DNA from 4 places in the Cellulosimicrobium sp. Marseille-Q8652 genome. Region 2 is predicted to be linked to each of the others. Evidence: riboswitches for the same ligand, from Rfam matches in the RefSeq annotation. Region 2 holds a riboswitch; each other region holds the start of a gene.
The links. Region 2 has a riboswitch for thiamine pyrophosphate ahead of thiD (bifunctional hydroxymethylpyrimidine kinase/phosphomethylpyrimidine kinase). Riboswitches for the same ligand answer to the same signal wherever they lie in the genome.
Positions count from the first base shown of each region.

Region 1 (6,999 bases), on a different contig from region 2:
CGCGGCGCGGCTCTACCTCTCCGTCCCGACCGTCAAGGCGCACGTGTCGAGCGTGCTGCTCAAGCTGGGCGTCGAGAACCGGACCCAGGTGGCGCTCGTCGTGCACGACGCCGGCGCCGACGCGGGGGCGTGAAGACGCGACGCCCACCGCCGAGCACGACCTGGAGGTCGTTCTCGGCCGGAGAACGACCGCCAGGTCGTGCTCGACCGTCAGTCGCCGGGCCACTCCCCCGTCCAGCGCTCGAACGCGCGAGCGCCGCCACGGTCGATGAGCGCCTTGACCACGGCGTAGATCGCGCCCTGGATGAGAGCCGCGAGCACGATCTCCTTGAGCGGGTACTCCGACTGGAGCGGGCCCGGGGCGTCCTTGCGGTCGCCCGGCGCCACCTTCTTGTAGACCTGCTTGAACACCTGACCCGCCACCAGGCCGCCCACGATCGAGCTCGCGAGGCCGACCGGTCGGTACAGGATCTTCGCGGACTTGCTGCCGCCCTTCTCGGGGAGGTTCTCGCCGATCGATGCGTCGCTCATCCCTCGACGCTAGGACGAGGTCGACGACGTCGCGCGCCGAACGGGCGCAGGGTGCCCTCGTCGCGCCGTCAGCCCGGGACGACCGCGCAGCCCGCGAGGTCGAGCGCGACCGCGACCTCGTCGCCCGGCACCCCGTCGCCCGGCTCCCCCGCCTCGTCCGCCGGGCGTGCCCCGAGCGCGACGACACGGACCGTCCCCGCGCCACCCGCGACGCCCGTGCTGCCCTCACCACCCGGGAGCGCGACGTCGACCGTGATCTCGGTCGCGCCGCGGCGGAACACGCTGCCGACGACGGTGCCGGGCCACGGACCGTCCGACGGCCCGACGACGCGCAGGCCCCGCGGCCCGATCGCGAGCACCCCGTCGACCGGCGTCCCCGGGGGGAGAGCCGGCCCGGTGGCCGGGGGCAGGGACAGGTCGGCGATCGCGACGAACGCCTGGTAGCCCAGGAACTCCGCGACGCGGCGCGACGACGGCGCGCGCCACAGCTCCTCCGGCGGCGCCACCTGCAGCACCCGGCCGGCGTCCATGACGGCGACGCGGTCGGCCACGGTGAACGCCTCGTCGTGGTCGTGCGTGACGAACACCGCGGTCGTGCCGGTCGCCCGCAGCGCGGCGCGCAGGTCGAGCGCGAGCCGCTCCCGCAGCCCGCGGTCGAGCGCGGAGAGCGGCTCGTCGAGCAGCAGGAGGCGCGGGCCCGGCGCGAGGGACCGCGCGAGGGCGACGCGCTGCCGCTCGCCGCCGCTCAGCGTCGTCACCGCGCGCCGCTCGTACCCCGCGAGACCGACGACGCCCAACAGGTCCCGCACCCGGTCGTCCCGCTGCGCGCGCGGCAGGTCGGCGATCCCGTACGCGACGTTGCCCGCGACGTCGCGGTGCGGGAAGAGCTGGCCCTCCTGGAACATGAGCCCGAACCCGCGCCGGTGCACGGGGACGCCCGCGAGGTCGTCGCCCGCGAAGCGCACGGTGCCGGCGGCCACCGGCTCGAGCCCGGCGACGGCGCGCAGCAGGCTGGACTTGCCGCACCCGCTCGGCCCGAGCAGCGCGAGCACCTCGCCGGGTGCGACGTCGAGCGAGACGCCCGCGACCGCCGTCGTGCCGGGGTCCCGGCGACCCCCGCGGCGCGACCCTCCCCCGTACCGCACGACGACGTCCCGCACCCGCAGCCCCGCACCGTCCGCCGCGTCGTGAGCGGGCCGCTGCGCCGCTCCGGGCGCGACGGGCCGGGTGGTCGGGTCGGTCTGCACCATCAGAACTCTCCTCCGGGGCGGTCGCCGCGCAACCGCTCGGCGAGCAGCATGACGACGGCGGTGAGCAGGGCCAGGACGACGCTCGCCGCCAGCGCCATGCCCTGGTTCTCCGCGCCGGGACGGCCGACGAGCCGGAAGATGACGACGGGCAGGGTCGCGGTGTCGGGGCGGGCCAGGAACGACGTCGCGCCGAACTCGCCGAGCGACACCGCGAACGCGAACCCGACCGCGAGGCCGAGCGACCGCGCGGCGATGGGCCCGTCGACGCTGCGGAACACGCGCCCCGGCGCCGCCCCCAGGGTCGCGGCCGCCTCGCGGAGCCGGGGGTCGATCGCGCGCAGCGTCGGCAGCACCGTGCGCACGACGAGCGGGATCGCGACGACGGCCTGCGCGATCGGTACGAGCAGCCCCGAGGTGCGCAGGTCGACGTCGAGCCCGAGCGGCCGGTCGAGCGTGACGAGGAAGCCGAAACCGACCGTCACCGCCGACACCCCCAGCGGGAGCATGAACAGGGAGTCGAGCGCGCCGATCGCCCGCCGGCCCGTGCGCGAGCGCGGTCGCCGGGACACGACGAGCGCGACGAGCCCCCCGATCGCCACCGCGAGCAGCGTCGCGAGCGTCGCCGTGCGCAGCGAGTTCGCGGCGGCCTCCCACACGGTGACGGACAGCGCGTTGCGACCGCCCGTCGTGCCGAGGTTCGCGTAGTTGTCGAGGCCCCAGCCGCCGCCCGGCACGCGCAGGGACCGCACGACGAGCGTCACGAGCGGCAGACCGACGAGCACCACGACCACGACGGCGGTCAGCGCGGCCGGCAGGAGGTCGCCGCCGGGCCGGCCGCGGACCGGTCCGCCGGCGGGCCCGCGCTGCCACAGGCGCAGCGGGTGCGCGGCGCTCGACGCGGCGGTGAGCGTCAGCGCCCGCTCCCGCTTCGCGCGCGCGCGGTTCGCGACCGCGAGCGCGGCCACGACGACGGCGAGCTGCACGACGGACAGCACCGCGGCGGTGCGCAGGTCGAGGAACTGCGTCGTCTGGATCCAGATCTCCGTCTCGATCGTCCCGTACCGGATGCCGCCGAGGACGAGGACGACGCCGAACGCCGTCGCGCAGAAGAGGAACACGATCGACGCCGCGCTCGCGATCGCCGGACCCAGCGCGGGCAGGGTCACCGTCCGGAACGCGCGCCACGGCGTCGCCCCGAGCGCGCGGGCCGCCTGCTCCGCGCGCGGGTCGAGGTGCTCCCACAGCCCGCCGACCGTGCGCACGACGACCGAGTAGTTGAAGAACACCAGCGCCACGACGATCGCCGCGAACGTCCCGTCGAGCCGCAGGAAGCCGAGCGGCCCGCCCTCGACGAGGAGCGTGCGGAAGGCGACGCCCACGACGACCGTGGGCAGCACGAACGGCACGGTCACGACGGCGCGCAGCACGCGACGCCCGCGGAACCGGCACCGGTACAGCACGTACGCGCCGGGCACGCCGAGCAGGAGCGAGAACGTCGTCCCGAGCACGGCCTGCCACAGCGTGAGCCCGACGATCCGCCACGTCCGCGGGTCCGAGAACACCTCCGCGAACCCCGACAGGTCGAGACCGCCGTCGGCCCCGACGAACCCGCGCGCCACGAGCGCCAGCACGGGCCACGCGAAGAACACCGCGAGGAAGACCAGCGGCACCGCCGCAGCGACGCCCCAGAGCACGCCGCGCCCGACGGCGCCCCGCACCAGGGGCCCGGGACCGGGACGGGTCAGTCGACGACCGTCGCCGTCCACGCCTTGATCCACTCGTCGCGGTGCGCGTCGATCTCCTCGGGCGCGACCTCGAACGGCTCGTCGGAGAGCGGCGCGAACTGCTCCCACTCGGCGGGCAGCGCGACGGTGTCGTCGACGGGGTACATGTACATCTGGCCCGGCACGTCGGCCTGGAACGCCTCGCTCACGAGGAAGTCCACGAGCTGCTGCGCGCCCTCCGGGTTCTCGGCGCCCGCCAGCACGCCGGCGTGCTCGACCTGGCGGAAGCAGGTCTCGAGCAGCGCGCCCGTCGTCGACGACGTCCCGTCCTCGGCGACCGTGAACGCGGGCGACGTGGAGTACGACAGCACGAGCGGCCGGTCGCCCGCGCCCTCGCCCCCGGAGAAGTCGACGGAGTACGCGTCGGACCAGCCGTCGACGACCTTGACGCCGTTCTCCCGCAGGTCGGCCCAGTACTGCTCCCAGCCGTCCTCGCCGAACGCGCCGACGGTCGCGAGGAGGAACGCGAGCCCGGGCGACGACGTCGCGGGGTTGGTGACGACGAGGAGGTCTCGGTACACGGGGTCGGCCAGGTCCTCGAGGGTCTCGGGCTCCGGGACGCCGGCCTCGGTGAACCACGCGTGGTCGACGTTGACGCACACGTCGCCGACGTCGACGGGCGTGAGCTCGCCGTCGCCGACGGCGTACTGCTCCGCGGACGCCGGGAGGTCGGCGGGCGTGTACGGGTCGAGCACGCCCTCGTCGATCGCGCGCGTCGCGAACGTGCTGTCGATCCCGAAGACGACGTCGCCGAGCGGGGAGCCCTTCGTGAGGACGAGCTGGTTGACGAGCGCGCCGCCGTCGCCGGGCGCGACCTGCTCGACCGTCAGGCCGCTCTCCTCCTCGAACGCGGCGAGCACCTCGTCGCTCACGGCGAACGAGTCGTGCGTGACGAGCGTGACGGTGCCGCCCCCCGATGCCGCGTCGCCGCCGGCGTCACCGCCCGCGTCGCCGTCGCTCCCGCACGCGGCGAGCGCGAGGAGCGCGAGCGTGGTCCCCGCGGCGAGCGCGGCGGTGCGGGCGGGCCCGGCGGTGGCTCGCCCGGCGGTGGTGGCCCTGGTCGTGTGCTGCACGTGTCCTCCCTGGACGTTCAGGAGGGGTCCAACCGCCGGGTCGGCACGGGGCCGACGCCGACGGGTGATCGAGATTCCCGACTTCCTCCACCGGTGCTAACCGGATCAGGTTCGAGGGTCTGCGGTGGTCCGCACTCTCAGCTCCCGGGGAGCTCCCCTGTCGTTCCCGGCGAGCGTACACCGCGGTCGCCGCCGCACGGCGTCGACGCAGGCCAGGGACTACGGTGGTGCGCAGCACACCGGCCCGAGGCCGGACCGCCGACCCGATGGAGGAGCACCCGTGCCAGACACCGAGGAGAAGGCCACTCTCGCCGTCAAGGTGGGGACCGTCGCCCTGACGTTCGCCGCCGGCTGGGCGGCGCAGAAGCTCGTCACGCTCGTGTGGGCGAAGGTCACGGGGCACGACGCGCCGAAGGACCTGGACGACGAGGAGGTCGGCATCGTCTCGGCCGTCACGTTCGCGGCCGTCGCCGCCGGGGTCGGTGTCCTCGCCCGGCGGTTCGCCGGCAAGGAGGCCAAGCGCGTCGTGACGCGCTTCCTGTCGTAGTACTCGGCGCGGCCCGGGTCGGGGGCCGCCGCGCAGCCCGGGTACCCTGGCGCGCGTGACGGCCCCCGTCCCGATGACCTCACCGCCCTCGCCGGACACCGGCCCCGGGCCGACCGGCCCGTCCGTGCTGCGCGCGGGATCGCACGTGCTCGTCGACGCGGGACGGCTCCTCGTGCGGCACTGGCCCGCGCTCGTCGCGGTGGCGGTGCTCGCGCAGGTGGCTCACGAGCTCGCGCTGCGGGCCGCGCTCGCGGTCGCGCCGTCGTCGGGAGAGCTCGGGCTGCTCGTGCTGTGCCTCTCGCCCCTCGCGACGGTCGTCGGGATCGTCGTCATGCTCCACGTCCTGCGCCGGGAGCCGCGGGACGACCGCGACCGCATCGAGGTGCGTGCGCTGCTCGGGTCGATCGCGTCGGTGCTCGTCCCGTACCTCGTCATCTACGAGTTCTACGGCGGCCTGTCGTCCGACTGGCAGGCGTACGTCGACTCCGCCGCGCTCGACCACGCGTTCGCCGCGGGTGCGGGGATCCAGACCGCCGACCCGGTCCCCGAGGGCTTCGGGCTCACCGTCGTGCTCCTCGTGGCCGGCGCGCTGCTCGCCCGCAGCGTCCTCGAGCGCGTCGCGAGGCGCATGGAGCGGGGCGTCGTCGAGGCGGGCGGGGAGGCCCGGCGCAGCGCCCGCACGGCCGCCGTGCGCATCCTCGCCGGGTACTGCGAGGTCGTCTGGATCGTCATCGGCGCCTTCACCGTGACGGCGGTCGTCGGGCGCGTCCGGGAGTGGTGGGCGTCGCGCGTCGTCGTCGTCGAGGTGACGACGTGGTGGGACGGCGTCGTCGCGCGCGTGGACGTCCTCCAGCCGCTCGTCGCCGCCTTCGGCCCGACGACGTCGCTCCTGCTCGCGGGGATCGTCACCGGGCTCGTGGTCCCGCTCGCGTGGCTGACGCTCGGGACGATCGTCTACGGCGTCGAGGCGATCGACGTCGTCGACCCCGTGCACGCGCCGGCCGACGCCACGGGGCGGACCGCCCGCGTCGTCGACCGGTTCAACCGCACGCTCGGCACGAGCGGTGCGCGCAGGGCGTGGGAGCTCATGCTGGACCCGGGCCGGCGCTTCGGCGGTCTCGTCGGCGCGCTCGGCATGCTCTGGCGGAGCAGGTGGAGCGCGGTGCTGCTCTTCTGCGTCGCGTTCGCGCTGCTCACGCTCGCCGAGCAGGTCGTCCTCACGGCGGCCCAGGCCGTGCTCGGCCAGCCCGGGATCGTCGTGTGGCGCGCGGTGATCGACCCGCTCGAGACCGTCGCGACCGTCGCCGTCCAGGTGCTCACGACCGTGCTGCTCGCCGCCGCCGCCGACGCGCTGCTCGCGAACCTCGGCCTGCCGTCGGCCCTGCGCACGCGCCGCCCCCGCACGGCGCCGAGCTCCACCTCAGTCGGCTGATACGACCGTCGCCCGCGGCCCGGTGTCCCGGACGCTCTCGCCCCGCGTCGCGCCGAGCAGCGCGGCCGCGACGGCGTCCCGGATCTCGGTGTCCGTGAGCGCGTGGTCCCGCGCGAGCCGCACGAAGCGCACCGCCGCGTCGGTGACCACGGCGCGGTCGAGCGTCGCGGCGGGCGCGGTGACGAGGGTCCCGACCCGGCGGCGGGTCGTGACGAGCCCCGCCGCCTCGAGGTCGCGGTAGGTCCGGGCGACCGTCCCCGGCGCGATACCCAGGTCGTTCGCGAGCGCCCGTACGGTCGGCAGGCGCTGGCCGTCCGCGAGGTCGCCCGCCGTGACGAGCGCGGCGAGCTGCGCGCGGAGCTGCTCGTAGTGCGGTGTCGAG
Region 1 is NZ_CBCOPS010000001.1:2,126,385-2,133,383, reverse strand. Features, by position in the region: gene ACWPWV_RS09460 (response regulator) at 1-133, shown strand, start outside; gene ACWPWV_RS09455 (DUF4235 domain-containing protein) at 211-531, opposite strand; gene ACWPWV_RS09450 (ABC transporter ATP-binding protein) at 600-1,781, opposite strand; gene ACWPWV_RS09445 (ABC transporter permease) at 1,781-3,547, opposite strand; gene ACWPWV_RS09440 (thiamine ABC transporter substrate-binding protein) at 3,523-4,638, opposite strand; TPP riboswitch at 4,704-4,807, opposite strand; gene ACWPWV_RS09435 (DUF4235 domain-containing protein) at 4,919-5,185, shown strand; gene ACWPWV_RS09430 (hypothetical protein) at 5,241-6,617, shown strand; gene ACWPWV_RS09425 (GntR family transcriptional regulator) at 6,606-6,999, opposite strand, start outside.
Region 1: linked by a shared signal. The riboswitch ahead of ACWPWV_RS09440 (thiamine ABC transporter substrate-binding protein) and the one ahead of thiD (bifunctional hydroxymethylpyrimidine kinase/phosphomethylpyrimidine kinase) in region 2 are both predicted to bind thiamine pyrophosphate.

Region 2 (6,999 bases):
CCGCGCGCCGCGAGCCGGTCCGCGAGGCCGGCGAGGCCGCTGCCCGCCGGGGACGCGACGGACGCGACGGGCGTCCGTGCGCGCCCCGCGCCGTCGTTCGAGACCACGAGCCGGACGAGCCCGTCGGCCTCCTCGAGCGCGAGCGAGCACCACGTCGCGCGCGAGTGGCGCAGGACGTTGGTCGCGGCCTCCTTGACGACGAGGGACAACGTCGCGGCGGCCGCCGGCGGGGCGTCCCACGGCTGCGGGACGTCGGGTGCGCACCGCAGGCCCGAGGAGCGCAGGACCTGCGCGACGGAGGCGATCTCGGCGGCGAGGTCGGTCTCGCGACGTCCGGCCGCCGCCCGCCGGACGTCGTCGAGCGCCTCGAGGGCGAGCCGGTGCGCCGCGGCGCTCTCCCGGGCCGCGCGCGGGGGGTCGACGAGCGCGACGCGGGCCGCGAGCTCGGAACGGAGCGCGAGGACGGACAGGGTGTGGCCGAGGACGTCGTGCACGTCCTGGGCGAACCGGAGCCTCTCCTCGGCGAGCGCGAGCTGCTCGCGCACCTCGCGCTCCGCCTCCTGACGCGCCAGGAGACGCCACAGGCCGACGGGCAGAGCCGTGAGGAGCGCGACGCTCGCGCCCATGGTCGTGAGCACGACGAGCGAGCCGGCGAGCGACGAGCCGCCCGCGAGCGCGACGCCGACCGTGGACGCCAGGGCGAGGGCGCCGGTGCCGAGGGCCCACCAGCGTCCGGCGACGAGCGGCGCGGTGCCGGCGACGGAGCCGGCCACCCACGCCCAGGGTGCCCACCCCGGGTGGGCGAGCGGCGCGAGGACGACGAGCGCGGCGACGGCGACCGCGCCGTGCGCCCGGGCCCGCACCGCGCGGTCGCGGGGGCTCGTCACGGGCGGCACCGCCCAGAGCACCGCCGCGGACTGCGTGACGACGAGCGCCACCAGGACGACGGGGGCCACCCAGCGCACGAGCGGGGACGGGGCGTCGATTGCGACGGCCCAGGGCGGGACGACGCAGCACGCGAGCGTCCCGACGACCCAGGCCCATGTCGCGCCGCGTGCGAGGCGGGCGTCGACCGGCGGACCCGGTCGCGGCCGGGACGGCCGGTCGCCCGGGCGCCCCGCTCGTGCCGTGGTGAGCGCCGTCACGCTCACAGTAGTACCAGGAGCGCCGCGCCGAGCGCGAGGTCGAGCGCCTCGCCCGGCTCGGCCAGCGGTGGCGCGACGTCCGGCTCGTGCGCCCAGCACGCGACGTCCTGCACCACGGGGGCGGTGACACCGGTCCACGCGACGAGGGCGGCGACGACGCCGGTCGCGGTCCACCGGGCGTGCTCGCCGAGGAAGGTCAGCGCGGACACCGCGGCGGCTCCCCGAGCAGCGAGGTCTGGGCGCCCGGGCGGCCGTGCGCGGTGGCGGCGACCACGAGGCCGACCGCGAGCGGCCAGCCGGACGAGAGCGCGCTCGCCCACGTCGGACGGACGGTGCGCGGCGCCGTGCCGCGCCGGCGGTCGGCCCGGGGGTGCGGACCGGCGCTCGACGAGGGGTCGGGGGACGGGACGGCCGTGTCGTGGTGCGTCATGTCTCCACGGTCGTCCGGGCGCTGCGCAGGGACGAGGTGCACCGCGCACGTCCTCGGCGTGCGCCGCGCACGGGTCGTCCGTGCGGAGCCGGCCTCGCGCGGTGTCCGGAAGGTCACGCGCCGAATGGTTGAAAGTTCACCTAACAATCGGCGATGCTCTCCCGGACACCTGACCAAGTCCGAGCGCTCGTCGCGGTCGCGGCTCGAGCACGGCACCCCGGAGGGCGACGGATGACCACGACACGACCGGTCCGGCAGTGGAACGGCATGACCGTCCCGGACGCGGGGACCTACGTGCTCGACGAGGCGCACAAGCGGGTGGGGTTCGCCGGGCAGCACATGATGGTCTCGCCGGTCCGGGGCGAGTTCACCCGGGCGAGCGCGACCGTCCTCGTGGGCGAGGACCCGCTGGCCTCGGCCGTGGCGGCGACGATCGAGTCCGCGAGCCTCACGACGCACCACGCGGACCGTGACGTGCACCTGCACAGCGCCGACTTCCTCGACGTCGAGACGTACCCCACGCTCGAGTTCCGCAGCACGGGGGTCCGGTGGCAGGGGATCCAGGACGACGCGATCCTCGCGTGGGCGAGGCTGCGCAACCGCTCGCCGGAGCGCGCGACCGTCGCCGCGGACCGTGTCGCACCCGCCGAGGCGGGCCACTTCGTGGTGAGCGGCCTCCTGACGATCCGCGACGTCACCCGCCCGATCGACCTGACGATGCGGTACGGCGGTGCGCGACGCGACCCCTACGGCCGCGACATCTTCGGCTTCCACGCCACCGGCGAGTTCGACCGCGAGGACTACGGCCTGGTCTGGAACGTGCTGCTCGAGACCGGCGGCCTCCTCGTCGGCAAGAAGGTGTCCCTCGAGATCGCGGGCGAGGCGATCCACCAGGAGTGACGACGGGCGGCGCGCCGGGACGGCGCACCGCGCCGCTAGCATGAGCGGACCGACACGGGGTGCCTTGGGCGACCAGGGCTGAGATCACACCCGTCGAACCTGATCTAGCTCGTACTAGCGAAGGGATGTCCGGCGATGACGCTCGCCCTCTCGACCTCTCCAGCATCGCGGCCCTCGCGTCCGCGGGTCCTGACCGTCGCCGGGACCGACCCGACCGGGGGTGCGGGCATCCAGGCCGACCTCAAGGCGTTCTGCGCGCACGGCGCGTACGGGATGGCCGTGACCACCGCGCTCGTCGCGCAGAACACGCACGGCGTGCGCTCCGTGCACGTCCCGGGCCCGGAGTTCCTGCGCGAGCAGCTCGACGCGGTGTCCGACGACGTCGAGATCGACGCGCTGAAGATCGGGATGGTGGCCGACGCCGCGAACGCGCACGCGATCGGTCGGTGGCTCGACGACCTCGCGGCCGCCCGGCGGGCCCGTGGCGAGCCGTCGCCGCACGTCGTGCTCGACCCGGTCATGGTCGCCACGTCCGGGCACCGCCTGCTCGACGCCGGCGCCGAGCAGGCCGTGCGCGACCTCGCGCGACGCGCGGACGTCGTGACGCCGAACCTGCCCGAGCTGGCCGTCCTCGCGGGCGCACCGGTCGCGACCGCGTGGGACCTCGCCCTGGACCAGGCGCGCGCGTTCGTCGCGGCGAGCGGGACCGCAGTCCTCCTCAAGGGCGGCCACCTCGCCGGGTCGACGTCGCCGGACGCGCTCGTCGAGCCCGACCCGGCGAGCGGCGGTGCCGGCCGCGTCACGACGTTCGACGCCGAGCGCGTCGACACGCCGCACACGCACGGCACCGGGTGCTCGCTCTCGGCGGCGCTCGCGGCGCTGCGCCCCCAGCGCTCGGGCTGGCCCGAGGCGGCGCGCGAGGCCAAGGACTGGCTCACGGGAGCGCTGCGCGCCGGTGCGGCGCTGCAGGTGGGGACGGGTCGGGGGCCCGTCGACCACCTGCACGCGCTCGGGCCGGGTCCCGGAGCGCGCGCGGAGCCCGCCGGGGACGACGGGGTTCAGGCCCGCGCGACCTCGCCGGTCCCGGTCGGGTAGACGCACTCCGTGCCCGGCGGCCACCACCGCCACCGCGACTCGACCTGGCTCGCCGCCACGCCGTCGGGCCGCTCGGCGACGCACCGGTCGTCGCCCTGCCGGACGCCGATCGTCAGGTAGTAGACGACGAGCACCCCCGTGAACAGCACGGCCAGCACCGTCACGGCGCGGCGCAGCGCAGGGGAGGGACCGCCGTCGGACCCGTCCTCCTCGCCCGGTCGGGCCGGCACCCAGTCCCAGCTCATGCCGCGCCCCCGGTCGTGCCCGACGCCGCGGCGTCGGGCACGAGCAGCACCTTGCCCGTCGTGGCACGCCCCTCGAGCGCACGGTGCGCCTCTGCGGCGTGGGCGAGCGGGAAGGTCGCGCCGACGCGCACGCGCAGCGTCCCGCCCGCGACCGCACCGAGCACCTCCGTCGCGCGCTCGACGAGCTCGGTCCGCGTCGCCGTGTGGTCGGCGAGCTTGGGGCGCGTGAGGAAGACCGACCCGGCGGCGTTGAGGCGCTGCGGGTCGAACGCCGGCACCTGGCCCGAGGACCCGCCGAAGAGGACCAGCGTCCCGCGGCGGCGCAGCGACGCGAGCGACGCGTCGAACGTGTCCCTGCCGACGGAGTCGAACACGGCGGCGACGCCCTCGCCGCCCGTCAGGCCGCGCACGATCTCCGGCAGGTCGTGCGTCAGGTCGCCGAGCGCCGTGTACTCGACCACGTGGTCGGCGCCCGCGCCGCGCGCGAGCTCGGCCTTCGCGGGCGTCGAGACCGTCGAGACCACGTGCCCGCCGCGCGCGACGACCATCTGGGTGAGCAGCAGGCCGACCCCGCCGGCTCCCGCGTGCACGAGCACGCGGTCGCCCGGGCGGACGGCGTACGACGACGTGCACAGGTAGTGCGCCGTCAGGCCCTGGAGCGCGACGGCGGTGGCGTCCTCGAGCGAGACGGCGTCGGGCACGTGCAGCGCCTCGCGCGCCGCGACGACGACGAGGTCCGCGTACGAGCCCGGCGCCTCCGTCCACACGACACGGTCGCCCACGGCGAAGTCCTCGACGCCGTCCCCGACCTCGACCACGTGGCCGGCACCCTCGCTGCCCACGACGTGCGGGTACTGCACCGGGTACACGCCCGCGCGCTTGTAGGTGTCGATGAAGTTGACGCCCGCGACCGCCGTGCGGACGAGGAGCTGTCCCGGCCCGGGGGTCGGGTCGGGCAGCTCGCGGTGCTCCAGGACGTCGGGGCCGCCCGCCTCGCGGGCCACGATCGCATGCATGGGAGCAGCCTAGGCGGGCGCGCGGGCCGACCCCTCCGCGACGCAGCATCCCGACGCGCACGACCGTGACGACGACCGGATGTATAACTATGTATAGTGATGCATATGACGATCACAGTGGCGGTCGCGGGAGCGTCCGGGTACGCGGGGGGCGAGATGCTGCGCCTGCTCGCCGGGCACCCCGACGTCGAGATCGGTGCCGTGACGGCGCACAGCAACGCGGGCACGGCGCTCGGGGAGCACCAGCCCCACCTGCGCTCGCTCGCCGACAGAGTGCTCCTGCCGACGACGGTCGAGCACCTCGTCGGCCACGACGTGGTCGTCCTCGCCCTGCCGCACGGTGCGTCGGGGGAGATCGCGGCGCAGCTGCCCGACGACGTCCTCGTGCTGGACCTCGGTGCGGACCACCGGCTGGAGTCCGCGACGGACTGGGAGCAGTTCTACGGCTCGGAGCACGCGGGCACGTGGCCCTACGGGCTCCCGGAGCTCCTGCTCACGCAGGACCCGGGCGCCCGCGCGACGGAGACGCGCCAGCGCGAGCGGCTCGCCGGTGCGCGCCGGATCGCCGTGCCGGGCTGCAACGTCACGGCGGTCACGCTCGGCCTGCAGCCCGGGGTCGCCGCGGGCGTCGTCGACCCGGGCGACGTCGTCGCCGTGCTGGCGGTCGGGTACTCGGGTGCCGGGAAGTCGCTCAAGCCGCACCTGCTCGCGTCTGAGGGGCTCGGGTCCGCCCAGCCGTACGCCGTGGGCGGGAGCCACCGGCACGTCCCGGAGATCGTGCAGAACCTGCGCGCTGCGGGGGCGTCGGCCGTGCGGATCTCGTTCACGCCGACGCTCGTGCCCATGGCGCGAGGGATCCTCGCGACGGTCTCGGCACCGCTGGCGGACGCCGTCGCCGGTCTCGGGCCCGCCGAGCTCGACGCGCGGGTGCGCCAGGCGTGGGACGACGCGTACGTGGGGGAGCCCTTCGTGCAGGTGCTGCCCGAGGGGCGGTGGCCGAGCACGGCGATGACGCTCGGGGCCAACACCGCGCTCGTCCAGGTCGCCGTCGACCACGCCGCGGGCCGCGTGGTCACCGTCACGGCGATCGACAACCTCGTCAAGGGCACCGCGGGCGCCGCGGTGCAGTCCATGAACATCGCTCTCGGCCTGCCGCAGACGGCGGGCCTCACCACCGAGGGAGTCGCCCCGTGACCGTCACGTCGCCCCTGGGCTTCCGGGCCGCCGGCGTCGCCGCCGGACTCAAGTCGACCGGCGCGAAGGACGTCGCGCTCGTCGTCAACGACGGCCCGCTCGACGTCGCGGCCGCCGTCCTCACGAGCAACCGCGTGTTCGCGGCGCCGGTCGCGTGGACCCGCCAGGCGGTGAGCGACGGGCGGGCGACCGCCGTCGTGCTGAACTCGGGCGGCGCCAACGCGTGCACCGGGCCGGAGGGCTTCGCCGACACGCACCGCACGGCCGAGCACGTCGCCGACGTCCTGGCCACGTCCGCGGGCGACGTCCTCGTGTGCTCGACGGGCCTCATCGGCGTCCGGCTGCCGATGCCGGAGCTGCTCGCCGGCGTCGACGCGGCGGCCGTCGCGCTCGACGACCCGTCCTCGGCGACCGCGGGCGGCGGTGACGCGGCGCTCGCGATCATGACGACCGACACCGTGCCCAAGACCGTCGAGGTCGTGCGTGAGGGCGCCGTGCCGGGCTCGCTCGACGGCGGCGCGACCTGGTCGGTCGGCGGCATGGCCAAGGGGGCGGGGATGCTCGCGCCCGGCCTCGCGACGATGCTGTCGGTCCTCACGACGGACGCCGTCGTCGACGCCGAGACCGCCGACGCGGCCCTGCGCGCCGCGACCCGCACGACGTTCGACCGGGTCGACTCCGACGGGTGCATGTCGACCAACGACACCGTGATCCTCCTCGCCTCGGGCGCGTCCGGGGTCGAGGTGACGTCCGCGGAACTCACCGACGCGCTCACCGAGGCCTGCGGCTCGCTCGCGCGCCAGCTCGTCGCGGACGCCGAGGGCGCGAGCCACGAGGTCGCGGTCACGGTCGTGAACGCCTCCGACGAGGACGCGGCCGTCGCGGTCGCCCGGGCGGTCACGCGGTCGAACCTGGTGAAGACCGCGATCTTCGGCAACGACCCGAACTGGGGACGCATCGTCTCCGCCGTGGGC
Region 2 is NZ_CBCOPS010000002.1:1,597,271-1,604,269, reverse strand. Features, by position in the region: gene ACWPWV_RS17150 (sensor histidine kinase) at 1-1,145, opposite strand, end outside; gene ACWPWV_RS17145 (hypothetical protein) at 1,148-1,354, opposite strand; gene ACWPWV_RS17140 (hypothetical protein) at 1,342-1,575, opposite strand; gene ACWPWV_RS17135 (YceI family protein) at 1,807-2,475, shown strand; TPP riboswitch at 2,521-2,618, shown strand; gene thiD (bifunctional hydroxymethylpyrimidine kinase/phosphomethylpyrimidine kinase) at 2,611-3,570, shown strand; gene ACWPWV_RS17125 (hypothetical protein) at 3,534-3,815, opposite strand; gene ACWPWV_RS17120 (quinone oxidoreductase family protein) at 3,812-4,831, opposite strand; gene argC (N-acetyl-gamma-glutamyl-phosphate reductase) at 4,931-6,025, shown strand; gene argJ (bifunctional glutamate N-acetyltransferase/amino-acid acetyltransferase ArgJ) at 6,022-6,999, shown strand, end outside.

Region 3 (6,999 bases), 160 kb from region 2:
TCAGGACGTTGACGACGAGCAGGCTCGCGGCGAACACCACGAAGGGCACGTGCGCGAGCGCGAGCGTGCGCACCGGGACGCGACCGAGCGCGACCAGCGCCGTGAGCGCCAGCACCCACCCGACCGCCGGCGTCACCGGGTCCGTGACGAGCAGCACCGCGGTGGACAGGGTGAGCACGGTCGCGAGCTTGACCGTCGGGTTCCACCGTCCGAGCGGGGTGGGCCGCGCGGTCACGAGGGCGCCGCCCCGGCGACCACGCGGTCGGGGTCCGCGAGCGCTGCTCGGCCGAGCGCGCGCACGAGAGCGCCGGGGTCGACGCCGAGGCCGCGTCCCGTGCGCGCCCACCACTCGAGCAGCGGGGGCCTGCGGAGCCCGGCGCGCGCGCAGAGCGCGTCGTCGCCGAGCACCGCGGCCGGCGTGCCGAGCGCCACGAGCTCGCCGTCCACGACGACCGCCACGCGGTCGGCGATCTCGGCGACGAGGGCGAGGTCGTGCGTGACGACGGCCACGCCACCGCCGGCGTCCGCCCGGCCACGCAGCACGCGCGCGGTCGCCGCCGCCTGGGCACGGTCGAGACCGAACGTCGGCTCGTCCGCGAGCAGGACGGCCGGGTCGAGGACGGTCGCGGTGGCGAGGGAGAGGCGACGCTGCTCGCCGCCCGAGAGCCGGTAGGGGTTCGCGTCGGCGAGCGCTGTGAGGGAGAACGTCTCGAGGGACCGTGCGACGCGGACGTCGAGGTCGGTCAGGCCCGCGCAGCGGGCCGACCAGGCGACCTCGTCGCGCACGGTGCGGGCGAGGAGCTGGTGCTCGGGGTCCTGGAAGACCATGGCGACGGGTTCGCTCGCCGTGGTCGTGACCTCGCCGGTGGTGCGCTCGAGCCCCGCGAGGCCGCGCAGGAGCGTCGACTTCCCGCCACCGTTCGGCCCCACGACGGCGAGCACCTCGCCCGCACGGAGGTCGAGGTCGACGTCGCGCACCACCGGCACGCCGTCGCGTCCCGCACGTGCCGCACGGCCCGCACGGCCCGCACGGCCCGGACGCGGGCCGCGGTGGACCGCGAGGCGGCGGGCGCGGAGCGCCACCGGGTCGCCGGCCCCCGGAGCCGCCCGGTGCCGGGGCGCCTCGGCGGGCGCCGCCCCGGCGAGGTCGGCGAGCCAGGCGTCGGTCTCGGGCGTGCCGAGCGGGCCCGGCGCGCCCGCGGCCTCGAGCCGGACCGCGAGCGGCAACCAGCACCCGAGGGCGGCGAGCTCGTCGGCGTGCTCGCGCAGGACCCGGTCGGTGGGCCCGTGCGCGAGGACGCGGCCGTTCCTCCCGAGCACGAGCGTCGCGCCGGGCAGGGTGCCGAGCTCGTCGAGCCGGTGCTCCACGAGGACGACGGCCCGGGGCACCGGCCGCGCGCGCGACAGGTCGTCGATGGGCGCCGACGGAGCGCCGGTGAGGGCCGCGACGAGGGCGCCGACGTCGTGCGCCGCCGCGGGGTCGAGGAGGGCCGTCGGCTCGTCGAGCACGACGAGGTCGGGGTCGGCGACGAGCGCCGCGGCGAGCGCGACGCGCTGCGCCTCGCCGCCCGAGAGCGCGGAGGTCGCGCGCTCGTGCAGGTGGGCCGCGCCGACGGCGTCGAGCGCGGCCCACGCGCGGGCGTCCAAGGCGTCGGGGTCCACGCCGCGGTTCTCGAGCGCGAACCGCAGCTCGTCGTCGACGCGCGCGAGGCACAGCTGGTCGCCCGGGCGCTGCTGGACGAGGCCGACGTGCGCCGCGAGCCGGGCCGGGGTGACGTCGCGCGGGTCGTGCCCGACGACGTGCAGGTCGCCGGACACGGTCCCGGGCAGCGTGTGCGGGACCACCCCGACGAAGGCGCGCAGGAGCGTCGACTTGCCGCAGCCGGACGGGCCGAGCACGAGCAGGCCGGTGCCGGCGGGCACGGTGACGTGGACGTCGTCGAGCACGCGCGCGTCGAGACGGCCCAGGGTGACGGACAGGCCGGCTGCGCGGACCGCGTCGGGCGCGGTGGCCCCGAGGCCCACGGGCTCAGCCACGGGGCTCCGCCCCGATCGCGAACGCGTCGAGGGCCCCCGTGCGGGCGAGCGCGTCCCCGAGGAGCCGTGCCGCGACGCCGCACAGCACGACGCACGAGACGACCTGGATCCCGAGGCGGAGCATCGCGTAGTCCTGCCCGAGCCAGCCGAACCGCACGGCGTTGAAGGCGTAGCTGACGAGCGCCGCGCTCACGCCGGAAGCGACGAACACGCCCCAGCCGAAGCGGCGGTAGCGCGTGAGCGCGAACGCGAGCTCGGCCCCGGCGCCCTGGACGAGCCCCACGACGAGCAGGAGCGGGCCCGCGGGCGAGGCGAGGAAGACCACCTCGACGAGGGCGGCGAGCGTCTCGGCGAGGATGCCGACGCCCGGCTTGCGCACGACGTACGTCGCGAGCGGACCGACGACGATCCACGCCCCGGCCAGCACGTTCGACGCGAGGTCCGCGAACGGTCCCATGGCGAGCTGCAGCGGCGCCCACAGCTGCACGACGGCCCAGTAGACGAACCCGAAGACGACGCCGAGGACGGCGACGAGGACCGTCTCGTGCAGGGTGAGGCCGCGCCGTGCGGGGCGCGGGCCGTTCGCACCCGGGCGGGGACTGCTCGTGGTCGGCTGCGTGGTGCGGGACTCGGTCATGCGGGCTCCCTCCGTCGGGCCCCCGCACCGAGGGGTGCACGACGGCGCACCACCGCTCGCCCGCGCACCCGGCCCGGCGCACGGGGCGCGCGGGTGCGAGCGCGCAGGGGACGGTGACGTCGGCCCTGCTCCCTTCGCTGGTACGAACCAGATCAGGTTCCACGGGTCTGCAGGGGGGACGGGTGTCCGGCCTGCACTCTCAGCGCTCGTGCGCTCCCCGGGGGCGTTCGGGCCCGACCCTAGGGCCTGCGCCGCGGGAGGACAATCCCGGCGTCTCACCCCGCGGGACGGTGTGGGGGGAGCCCCGCCCGGCGGCGCAGGCGTGTCTTGACACTCGATCGAACACCTGTTCGAATATGCGGGTGCGGTGGGACGGACAGGCGATCGGCGCGGACGACGGCGCGCTCCCGGGGCTGGAGCGCGTGGGCCTCGTGCGCAGCGTGCGCACGCCCGAGTTCGCGGGGATCACGTTCCACGAGGTGACGGCGAAGAGCGCGCTGTCGAAGGTGCCCGCGATGTCGCGCATGCCGTTCCGCTGGACGGTCAACCCGTACCGCGGCTGCAGCCACGCCTGCTCGTACTGCCTGAGCCCGCACACCCCCGTGCTCCTCGCCGACGGGACCCAGCGGCCGGTCGGCGAGCTCCGGGTCGGCGACGAGATCGTCGGCACCCAGGCGCACGGCGCCTACCGCCGGTACGTCCGCACGCGCGTCCTCGACCGCTGGACCACGCGCAAGCGCGCCTACCGGGTGACGCTCGCCGACGGCACGCGGCTCGTCGCGAGCGGCGACCACCGGTTCCTCACCGAGCGGGGCTGGCGCCACGTCGTGGCAGGCGCGGGCCACCGCGCCCACCTGGCGCTCGGGGACGTCCTCGTCGGCCCGGGACGGAGCGGGTTGCGGGACCTCGCCGCCACGGCGACGGAGGAGGGCTCCGGCGCCTCGCCCCTCCTCGGGCAGGACGTCACCGGCGACGACGCCCTGCGCGTCGAGTCGCTCGAGGCGCTCGGCGGCGCGGACGACCTCGTCGAGCTCGTCGACATCACCACGGGGACGCGCGACTTCGTCGCGGCCGGGGTCGTGAGCCACAACTGCTTCGCGCGGCCGACGCACCAGTACCTCGACCTCGACGCCGGCGAGGACTTCGACCGCGAGGTCGTCGTCAAGGTCAACGTCGACGACGTGCTGCGCGCCGAGCTCACGAAGAGGTCCTGGACGCACGAGCCGGTCGCCCTCGGCACGAACACCGACCCGTACCAGCGCGCCGAGGGACGCTACCGGCTCATGCCCGGGATCATCACGGCGCTCGCGGACTCCGGCGCGCCGCTGTCGATCCTCACCAAGGGGACGCTCCTGCGCCGCGACCTGCCGCTCCTCGCCGACGCGGCCTCCCGCGTCGAGGTCGGGATCGGCGTGTCGCTCGCGCTGCTCGACCCGGAGCTGCAGGCGTCCGTCGAGCCAGGCACGCCCAGCCCTCGCGCACGCCTCGACCTGATCCGCACGATCCGCGAGGCCGGGCTCCCGTGCGGTGTCATGATCGCCCCCGTGCTGCCGTGGCTCACGGACTCCACGCGGTCGCTCACCGACCTCCTCGACGCGGTCAAGGACGCGGGCGCCACCGGCGTCACCGTGCTCCCGCTGCACCTCAAGCCCGGGACTCGCGAGTGGTTCATGACGTGGCTCGCGCGCGAGCACCCCCGCCTCGTGCCCGGGTACGAACGGGTCTACGACCGCGGCACGTACGCCTCCAAGGCCTACCGCTCCTGGCTGTGGGACCGTGTGCGCCCGATGCTCGAGACGCGGGGATTCGCCGTCTCGGGCCACCGGGGCCCGTCGGGCGTCGACGGCCGCTTCCGGCGCGGGGAGCTCGGCGGGACCGGTGTCACCGAACCGCCCGTCGACGGCGCGTACCCCGCCGGCAGCCTCGCCCGCCCGGTCACCCCGTCGGTGGCCGGCGGGGCGCTCGCCGGCATGCCGGTCGACGGCGGAGCGCTGGACCTCGCGGGCGGCGGCGTGGAGCAGGTGCTGTTCTGAGGCCTGCTCAGGCGGTGCCGCTCGGCACCGGGGCGACGCGCACGACCTCCGTCCGTGCCACGACGCGGTCGCGCACGTCGGCCAGCGCCACGCGCGCCGGGTCGGTCATGTACGCGGTCAGCGCCGCGTCGTCGGGCATCTCGACGACCTGCACCTCGCACGGCGCGGACGGGTCCTGGCCGGGCAGCGCGCGCACGCGCTGCACCACGCGCCCGCCGTGCGCGGGGACGAGCGCCAGGACCTCGTCCTCGTACCGCGCGAGGGAGTCGGCGTCGTCGGTCGGCCACAGCAGGACGCACAGCGTGATCGGCACGGTCGGCACGCTACGCCCGGCAGACGGGACGCGTCACCCGTCCGCGAGCCGCGGGGGGAACCCGCCCGTCGCGACCGGTCCCCAGCAGGTGATCGTTACGCGCACGAGGCACTTGCCCTGCGCGACCATCGCGGCGCGGTACTCGTCCCAGTCCGGGTGCTCGCCCGAGATCGCGCGGTAGTAGTCGACGAGCGGCTCGACCGCGTCGGGCAGCTCGATCACCTCGGCGGTCCCGTCCACCTGCACCCACGGGTCGGAGAAGCCCGGACCGAGCGACAGGAGCGACGCCTGCGGCCGGCGGCGCAGGTTCGCGGCCTTCGCCCGCTCCGGGTACGTCGACACCACGACGCGCCCCTCGCCGTCGACCCCGTACGTCACCGGGCTCATCTGCGGCGAACCGTCGGAGCGGGTCGTGACGAGCACGCCGTCGTGGCGCGAGCGGAGCAGCTCCACGAGCTCGTCGAGCTCGACCCGTCGGGCGGTGGCGATCGTGCGCGGCATGGGGATCCTCCTGGTGGGGCGGGGTGCGTCAGCGACTAGACTCGCACGGGCGCTCGTCGCGCCCCCACTCCTCACGCGACCTCTCGTACGACATGGAAGGACGAACTCCGTGCTCCGCACCCACACGGCCGGCTCACTGCGGGCCGAGCACACCGGTCAGACCGTCACCCTCACGGGCTGGGTCGACCGTCGGCGCGATCACGGGGGAGTGGCCTTCATCGACCTGCGCGACGCGTCGGGCATCGCCCAGGTCGTCATCCGGGACGAGTCCGTGGCCCACCCGCTGCGCAACGAGTTCGTGCTCCAGGTGACGGGCGAGGTGTCCCGGCGCCCCGACGGGAACGAGAACCCGAACCTGCCGACGGGCCAGATCGAGGTCCTCGCGCACGACGTCGTCGTGCTCAACACGTCCGAGGCGCTGCCGTTCCAGGTGTCGACGGCGCTCGCGGACACCGAGACGATCGGCGAGGAGGCGCGCCTCAAGCACCGCTACCTCGACCTGCGTCGTCCCGCGCCGGCTCATGCGCTGCGCCTTCGCTCCAAGGTCAACCAGGCGGCGCGCCGCGTGCTCGACGCCGAGGACTTCGTCGAGATCGAGACGCCGACGCTCACGCGTTCCACGCCCGAGGGCGCGCGCGACTTCCTCGTGCCCGCGCGCCTGTCGCCCGGCTCCTGGTACGCGCTGCCGCAGTCGCCGCAGCTGTTCAAGCAGCTGCTCATGGTCGCGGGCATGGAACGGTACTACCAGATCGCGCGCTGCTACCGCGACGAGGACTTCCGCGCCGACCGCCAGCCCGAGTTCACGCAGCTGGACGTCGAGATGAGCTTCGTCGAGCAGGACGACGTCATCGCGCTCGCGGAGAAGATCCTCGTCGCGCTGTGGGAGCTCGTGGGCTACACGATCCCCACGCCGATCCCGCGCATGACGTTCCACGACGCGATGCGCCTGTACGGCAGCGACAAGCCGGACCTGCGCTTCGGCAACCCGCTCGTCGAGCTCACGGACTACTTCAAGGACACCCCGTTCCGCGTCTTCCAGGCGGAGTACGTGGGCGCCGTGGTCATGGCCGGCGGGGCCTCGCAGCCGCGCCGCCAGTTCGACGCGTGGCAGGAGTGGGCCAAGCAGCGCGGCGCCCGCGGCCTGGCCTACGTGACCTTCCAGGAGGACGGGACGCTCGCGGGCCCCGTCGCGAAGAACCTGTCCGACGCCGAGCGCGAGGGGCTGCAGGCCGCGACGGGTGCGCAGCCCGGAGACGCGGTGTTCTTCGCCGCCGGGAAGACCTCCGAGTCGCGCGCGCTGCTCGGCGCCGCGCGCCAGGAGATCGCCAAGCGCACCGGCCAGATCGACGAGGACGCCTGGGCGTTCGTGTGGGTCGTCGACGCGCCGCTGTTCAAGCCGACCGGTGAGGCCGCCGACGAGGGTGACGTGGTGCTCGGGAGCTCCGCCTGGACGGCGGTGCACCACGCGTTCACGTCCC
Region 3 is NZ_CBCOPS010000002.1:1,439,810-1,446,808, reverse strand. Features, by position in the region: gene ACWPWV_RS16425 (energy-coupling factor transporter transmembrane component T family protein) at 1-235, opposite strand, end outside; gene ACWPWV_RS16420 (ABC transporter ATP-binding protein) at 232-1,947, opposite strand; gene ACWPWV_RS16415 (ECF transporter S component) at 2,030-2,674, opposite strand; TPP riboswitch at 2,785-2,904, opposite strand; gene ACWPWV_RS16410 (Rv2578c family radical SAM protein) at 3,037-4,707, shown strand; gene ACWPWV_RS16405 (hypothetical protein) at 4,715-5,020, opposite strand; gene ACWPWV_RS16400 (PPOX class F420-dependent oxidoreductase) at 5,054-5,521, opposite strand; gene aspS (aspartate--tRNA ligase) at 5,631-6,999, shown strand, end outside.
Region 3: linked by a shared signal. The riboswitch ahead of ACWPWV_RS16415 (ECF transporter S component) and the one ahead of thiD (bifunctional hydroxymethylpyrimidine kinase/phosphomethylpyrimidine kinase) in region 2 are both predicted to bind thiamine pyrophosphate.

Region 4 (6,999 bases), 1.4 Mb from region 2:
GTTCGTCAGGGTCCCCGGCCTGACCGACCAGGTCCCGACGCTGCGCCCGGGCACGTCCCTCGAGGTCGTCGCCGGTCAGTCGCTTGACATCGACATCACCGAGCACGTGCTGGTGGTCGAGGGCCGCACGCCGCGCCTGACGACGGAGGAGACGGTCAAGGCCACGGAGGGCTCCCGCGAGGTCACGTCGGTCACGCAGATCACCTACACGCCGAGCCCGGAGTACCACGGGCCGGCGTCGGTCACGGTCGAGGTCACCGACGGCTCGGGCCCGGACGACCCCGAGGGCAACGTCGCGCTCCTCACCCTCCCGATCACGGTCCTGCCGCCGGAGAACCTGCCGCCGGAGCTGCGCGACGCGACCCTCGAGGTCGCCGCGGGCGAGGAGGCGTCCGTCGACCTCGCGCGGTTCGCGACCGACCCCGACGGCGACGCCCTGTCGTTCAAGGCGTCGGCGCCGGGTCAGGGGATCACCGTCTCGGTGGAGGGCTCGACGCTGCGCGCCCAGGCGACGCCCGAGGTGCAGAAGGGCACCGTCGTCGAGGTCCCCGTCACGGTCTCCGACGAGAACAACCCGCCCGTGGCGACGCAGGCCCGTCTCACCGTGGTGGCGTCCACGCGGCCGCTGGCCCGCGCGAACGACGACGCGGTCGCCGACGCCCACCAGGGCAAGGAGACCGTGGTCCCGGTGCTCGACAACGACTCGAACCCGTTCCCCGACACCCCGCTCACGCTCCTCAACGCGGTGGTCGAGACCGGCCAGGGCACGGTGTCGCTCGCGGGCGACCAGGTGGCCGTCACCCCGCGCGAGGACTTCGTCGGGGTGATGGTCGTGCGCTACCGGGTCCAGGACGCGACGCAGGACCCCGACCGGGAGGTCGAGGGCCGGATCCAGATCACCGTGCTCGGCAAGCCCGAGGCACCGCCGACCCCGCAGGTCGAGGAGGTCCGCTCCAAGACGGTCGTGCTGTCCTGGGACCCGCCGAACAACAACGGCGCGGACATCACCGGCTACACCGTGCGGTCCCAGAACGGGTACGAGAAGGCGTGCGGCACCACGACCTGCACCCTGGACGGGCTGACCAACGACGTCGAGTACACGTTCACCGTGCTCGCGACGAACGCCGTCGGCGACGGCCCCGCGTCCCCGCCCTCGGCCGTCGCGCGCCCGGACGAGAAGCCCGACCCGCCCGCCGCACCCACCCTCGAGTTCGGCGACGGGTCCCTGACCGTCACGTGGAAGAACGCGACCTACACCGACCGGTCCGCGATCGAGTGCGTCAACCTGCGCATCTCCCCGGCCCCCGCCGGCGGCGCGACCGACAAGACGTGCCTGACCGAGACCACCACCACCTGGGAGGGCCTGACCAACGGCCAGGCCTACACCGTCCAGGTCCAGGCCGAGAACCGCGCACCCGACCCGTCCGAGTGGGGCGAGACCTCCGCGTCCGAGACCCCCGCGGGCAAGCCCGCCGCGCCCGCCGCGCCCACCGCGCGGCGCACGTCCATCGGCGCCACGTCGCAGATGGAGGTCTCCTGGACGGCACCCGACCCGAACGGTGCGGCGATCTCGCAGTACTCGGTCGACGTGCTCCAGGGCGGTTCCGTCGTGCGGACGGTGACCGCGGGCGGCGGTGCGACGAGCACGACCGTGGGTCTGCCCGCCGACACCACCGGGTACACGTTCCGTGTCCGGGCGCACAACAAGGCCACCGACAAGTTCGGAGACGCCGAGAGCTCCCCCGCGTCCAACGCGGTCCGTGCGTTCGCCGCGCCCGGCGCCGTCTCGGGTCTCAGCGCACGCGCCACGGGGTCGGACGGGCAGGTCGAGCTCTCCTTCGGCGCCGCGACCGGCAGCGGCGTGCGCGCCGACGAGATCCGGTACCAGTACAACGCCGGCGGCGGCTGGGCCGCCCTCGCCGCGAACAGGGTCGTCGGCGGCCTCACCGACGGCCGCGAGGCGACGATCCAGGTCCGCGCGGTCGCCGGCGTCGACGGCGCCGACGAGCCGGGACCTGCCTCGAGCGCGACAGCGACCCCGTACGGACCGATCCCCGCGCCGACGCTGACGGTGAGCGGCGGAGACCGCGCCATCACCTACAGCTGGTCGACGTCCGACAACGGTCGCCCGTACACCACGTCGGTCACCGGTGCCGTGCGCTCGAACAGCGCGTCCGGGTCCGGGACGCTGAGCGTCGGCTACTCGGAGACCCGGGAGATCTGCGTGACCGTCACCCCGACCGAGGGCGCGGCGAACCAGACCTGCCGGAGCGCGACGTCCGACAAGCGGCCCGCGCCCGTCCTCCAGGCGTACAAGGGATCGAACTACCCGTCCGTCACGTGCACCCACTCGTCCTGCGCGATCGTCGACCTGTCGATCTCCGGTGCGGAGCCCAACACGCCGTTCACGGTGTCGTGCTGGACGAGCCACAACGGCGACCACATGTTCGAGGGCACGCGCACGTACTCCGTCGACCGCAACAACCGCCCGCTGCGGACCGACGCGAACGGGAACTTCCCGCGGAGCGGGATGTGGTGCCACTACGGGCAGCCGGGTGCGCAGGTCTGGATCCGCACGAACGCGTTCGGCGACTCCCGCAGCGTGACCTGGGGCTGATCCCTCAGCGCCTCACCCGTGCCGGCGGAACCAGCGCCGGCGCGGCGGCGTGCTCGGCTGCGCGCCGGCCGGCGCGGTGTCCTCGGTGCCGGCCTCGGCCGGGGCAGGGTCCGCGTCGCCCGGGGCGGGTTCCGCGTCGGGCGGGGCGACGGGTCGCGCCGTCGCCTGGATCTGCGTGATCCGGGCGGAGTCGTCGAACGTCACGGTCACCGCACCACCCGGGACGACGAGCACCACCGCCCCGTCGTCGCCCGGCTCCACCCCCAGCCCGCGGCCGTCCGCGTAGGCGAGCACCGCCCGGCGGTGGTCGGCCACGGTCGCGGACAGCAGCCCTTCGCTGAGCGTCCGCACGACACGCGGCAGGCCGGGCGCCGGGAGCTCGAGGGTCGGGTGCTCCAGGAGGAGCCACGCCCGCGTCCCGCTGCCGTCGCCGTCGACGGGCGCGCTGTAGTGCGCGGACGGCCGGGTCGTCGCCTTGGCCGCGAGGGTGAGCCGGTGCGGCAGCCCTTCGGACAGCGAGAGCTCGGCGGTCGTGGTCTCGGCCAGGCCGGTGCCCCGGGTTTTCTCGGCCACCACGAGCACCTCGTCGGGGAAGCCGTTGACGTTCTGCCATCCCCACATCCACGTCCCCGGTCCGGGGGCGGACGTCCCCACGAGCTGCAGACGGCACTCCGTGGTGGCACCCGAGGCCGACGTGAAGGTGAACGTTCCGGCCGACAGGTCGGCGTGCCACGAGTCGTCGCCGTAGAGGTCGGCGAGGTGCAGCTGGTGCTCGTGGGACAGGAACGCGACGTCGTCGACGAGATCCTGGAGAACGGGCGGCTCGGTCATGGGTCGAACGTAACGCCGCCCGGTGCGCACGGGCGGGCAGCGACACGGGACGGCGGCGCACCACCCCGGGGCGGAGGGCGCACGCGCCGCGACCGGAGGTGCGCCCAGGCGCCCGGGGTCAGGCCACGGCGAGGGTCCGGTGACCGACGGCGCGTCCGGTCACCGGGCGACCCGGTCCGGCGCTCCTCGGACGCGCGGCCAGCCGGGCGTGCGCGGGCGTGCGCGCCCCGGCGGACGACAGGACCAGCACGGGGCCGACCGGCCGCAGCTCCTCCCCCGTCCGCGCGACGAGGTCGACGAGCCGGATCCCGAGGGCCGCGCAGACCGCCGCGAGCACCTCCGACGACGCCTCCTTGCGACCGCGCTCGACCTCCGACAGGTACGCCGTCGAGACGCGGGCGGCGGTGGAGACGTCGACGAGCGTGCGGCCCTGGGCGAGCCGCGCGCGCCGCAGGATGTCGCCCATCACCTGGCGCAGGAGCGGTTCGGCGCGCCGCGCCTCGGGCCGCGGCCCAACTGCGTCCCGCGTGGCGACCTTCCGTCCGTCCATGCCGGTCACGCTACCCGCGCCCCGGTGCGGGCGTCGCCGGGCCGGGGCGCGGATCTGCTGTCGGCGTAAGGCTCACCAGTCCTCGAGCGTGGACGCCATCTGCCAGAACCGGGTCTCGTACCGGCAGCTCAGCTCGAACGCGTGCTCCATGCGGGCGCGCTCGGCCTCGCCGGCGTCGGCGGCGAGGGCGTCGAGCCGCGCGCGCAGGTCCGCGAGCACGTCCTCGGTCCGCTCGGCGGCGTAGAACTCCCACCACCCGGCGAGCGGGTGGTCCGCTGCGATCGCCCCCGGCGTCGTCGCGCGCTCGTCGAGCCAGAAGCGTCGCGCCGACCAGATGTACGTCCACGGGCACGGGAGCAGCGCCGCGAGCAGCACGCCCAGGCTGTCGCGGCCGGCGGAGAGCATGTGGTCGACGTAGGCCTGGGCGCTCGGTGCCAGCCGCGACACCTGCACGTCCTCGTACCGGACGCCGAGGAAGTCGCACATCGCGTGGTGGGCGTGGGACTCGTCGTCGAGCAGGAACCCCGCCTTGCCGTGGAAGAACGCGGCCCACGAGCGGTCCGGCGCGAGCGCCATGCCCAGGCCGTAGCAGCGCAGGTAGGCCGTGAGGTACTGGTGGTCCTGACCCACGTAGTGGCGGACGGCGGCGGGCTCGACCCTCCCGTCGCGGAGCCCGGCGAGGAAGGGGTGGTCGTAGAACTCGGCGAACAGGTGCGCGTACCGGCGGCCGAGCCCGGCGGTGAAGCCGTCCTCGTCGTCCCGGACGAGGACGCCGGGGGCACGGGTGCCCCCCGCCGTGCTCGTGGTGGTGCCCGTCGTGGTGCGCCCGGGGGTGGTCAGGGTGGTGATGGCAGACGTCGTCATGCCCACGTTCCTCCGCTCGTGCTAGCGAGATCAGGTTCGACGGGTCCGAGCGGCCGTACCGCTCGTCTCAGTCCCTCGGCCCGCAGCTCGTCGCCCGGGCGGGACACCCCGCGTGGTTCGTCGGCACCCTAGCAGGACCCGAGCGCGCAGCACCGGACGTGTCCGACCGGTCCCGCCGCGCGTCAGCGCCCCGACGGGCCGACCATGGACGCATGTTCCGGAGCCTCTTCCCGATCCTCACGGTGGCCGACGTCGAGCGGTCCCTCGGCTTCTACCGTGACCTCCTGCGGGGCACGGTGGAGTACGCGTTCCCCGACGACGGCCCTCCGGTGTACGTGAACGTGCACGTCGGTGGCTCCCCGCTCGGCATCGGCCTCGCCGACGAGGCGGACGTCCGCGGCGGCACGACGCTGTGGGTGTACGTCGACGACTGCGACCACGCGGTCGAGCACCTCGCCGCCGGCGGCGCGACCGTCGTCGAGCCACCGGCGGACCAGCCGTGGGGCGAGCGCGTCGCGCGCGTGCAGGACCCGGACGGCAACCTCGTCGTCCTGGGCCAGGCGCCCGCGCCGGACCCCGAGCCGGAGGGGCCGACCGGGCTGTCGTGAGCCGGGCCCGCCGCGCCGCCGGGCCCGTCGCCCGCCGGGCCGACGTGCCCCCACCGGGACTCGAACCCGGAACACGCCGGGTTTAAGCCGGCCGCCTCTGCCAGTTGGGCCATGGGGGCGCGCCCCGAATCTACCGGGTGCGCCGTCCTCTGGGTGCGCCACCCTCCCCCGGTCCGCCGACCGGCCGGGTGCGTGCCGGGCCCGGGCGCGACGAGGGGCGAGCCGCGGTCACGGCTCGCCCCTCGTCGTCGGTCAGGTGCCGGCAACCCCCGGCAGGTCCGGAGACCTCTCAGGAGGCCTTGGCCGCCGGAGTCCGCTCGTCCGAGTCGATCGTCGCGTCGGAGCCACCGGCCTCCGCCGCGGCGGCCGAGCCCTGCGCGGCCTGCTTCACCGGCTCCCCGTCCTTCTTCGGCGGCACGGACGCGGCGCGGAACTCGGCGCGCGGGTCGTGCAGCGAGCCGAGCGAGACGAGCTCACGGCCCATGAGGAACTGGCCGATCCACCCGATGAAGATGCGGAGCTTGCGGTTGCCCGTCGGCATGGCGAGCACGTGGTAGCTGCGGTGCATGAGCCAGGCGAGCACGCCCCGGAGCTTGAAGACCCCGAACAGCTCCGCGACACCCTTGTACAGGCCGAGCGACGCGACGGTCCCGACGTTCTTGTGGCGGTACTCGACCGGCGGCTCGCTGTGCAGCTCGAGCGCGAGGTTGTCGGCGAGGCGCGTCGCCTCACGGATCGCGTGCTGGGCGTTCGGCGGGCAGAACTTGCCGGGGTTCAGCACGTCCGGCACCGCGGCGCAGTCGCCCGCGGCCCAGGCGTTCGGCACGACGTTCCCGTCGGCGTCCACGACCTGGAGCGTCGGCAGCACGGTCACGCGGCCCATCTTGTCGGAGGGCAGGTCGGACGAGTCCTTGATGACCGGGTTCGCCTTCACGCCCGCGGTCCACACGATCGTGTCGGAGTCGAACTCGACACCCGTCGAGGTCACCACGTGGCCGTCGACGCACGACGACAGGAAGGTGCTGAGGTGGAACTCGATGCCGCGCTTCTTCAGCTCCTCGAGCGCGTAGCCCGCCATGGGCTCGCTGAGCTCGGGCAGGATGCGCCCGGCGCCCTCGATCATGACGAAGCGGAGGTCCTTCTCCTCGATCGTGGCGTAGTTCCGCGTCGCGTAGCGGGCCATGTCCTCGATCTCGGCCATCGCCTCGATCCCCGCGAACCCGCCGCCGACGAACGTGAAGGTCAGCATCCGGCGCCGCAGCGCCTCGTCCCACGTGGACGAGGCGACGTCCATGCGGTTGAGGACGTGGTTGCGGACGGCGATGGCCTCCTCGACGTTCTTGAAGCCGATCGCGTGCTCCGCGAGACCCGGGATCGGCAGCGTGCGGGAGACCGAGCCGAGGCCGACGATCAGGTGGTCGTACGTGACCGAGTAGTCGTCGCCCTCCTCCGGGTGGATCGTCACGCGGCGGTTGCCGTGGTCGATCCCCACGACCTTGCCCTGCAGGACGTCGACGCCCTTGAGCGCA
Region 4 is NZ_CBCOPS010000002.1:237,854-244,852, reverse strand. Features, by position in the region: gene ACWPWV_RS11120 (Ig-like domain-containing protein) at 1-2,617, shown strand, start outside; gene ACWPWV_RS11115 (DUF6882 domain-containing protein) at 2,630-3,448, opposite strand; gene ACWPWV_RS11110 (helix-turn-helix domain-containing protein) at 3,567-3,998, opposite strand; gene ACWPWV_RS11105 (TenA family protein) at 4,071-4,862, opposite strand; TPP riboswitch at 4,853-4,983, opposite strand; gene ACWPWV_RS11100 (VOC family protein) at 5,075-5,470, shown strand; tRNA gene ACWPWV_RS11095 (tRNA-Leu) at 5,516-5,589, opposite strand; gene ACWPWV_RS11090 (NAD(P)/FAD-dependent oxidoreductase) at 5,760-6,999, opposite strand, start outside.
Region 4: linked by a shared signal. The riboswitch ahead of ACWPWV_RS11105 (TenA family protein) and the one ahead of thiD (bifunctional hydroxymethylpyrimidine kinase/phosphomethylpyrimidine kinase) in region 2 are both predicted to bind thiamine pyrophosphate.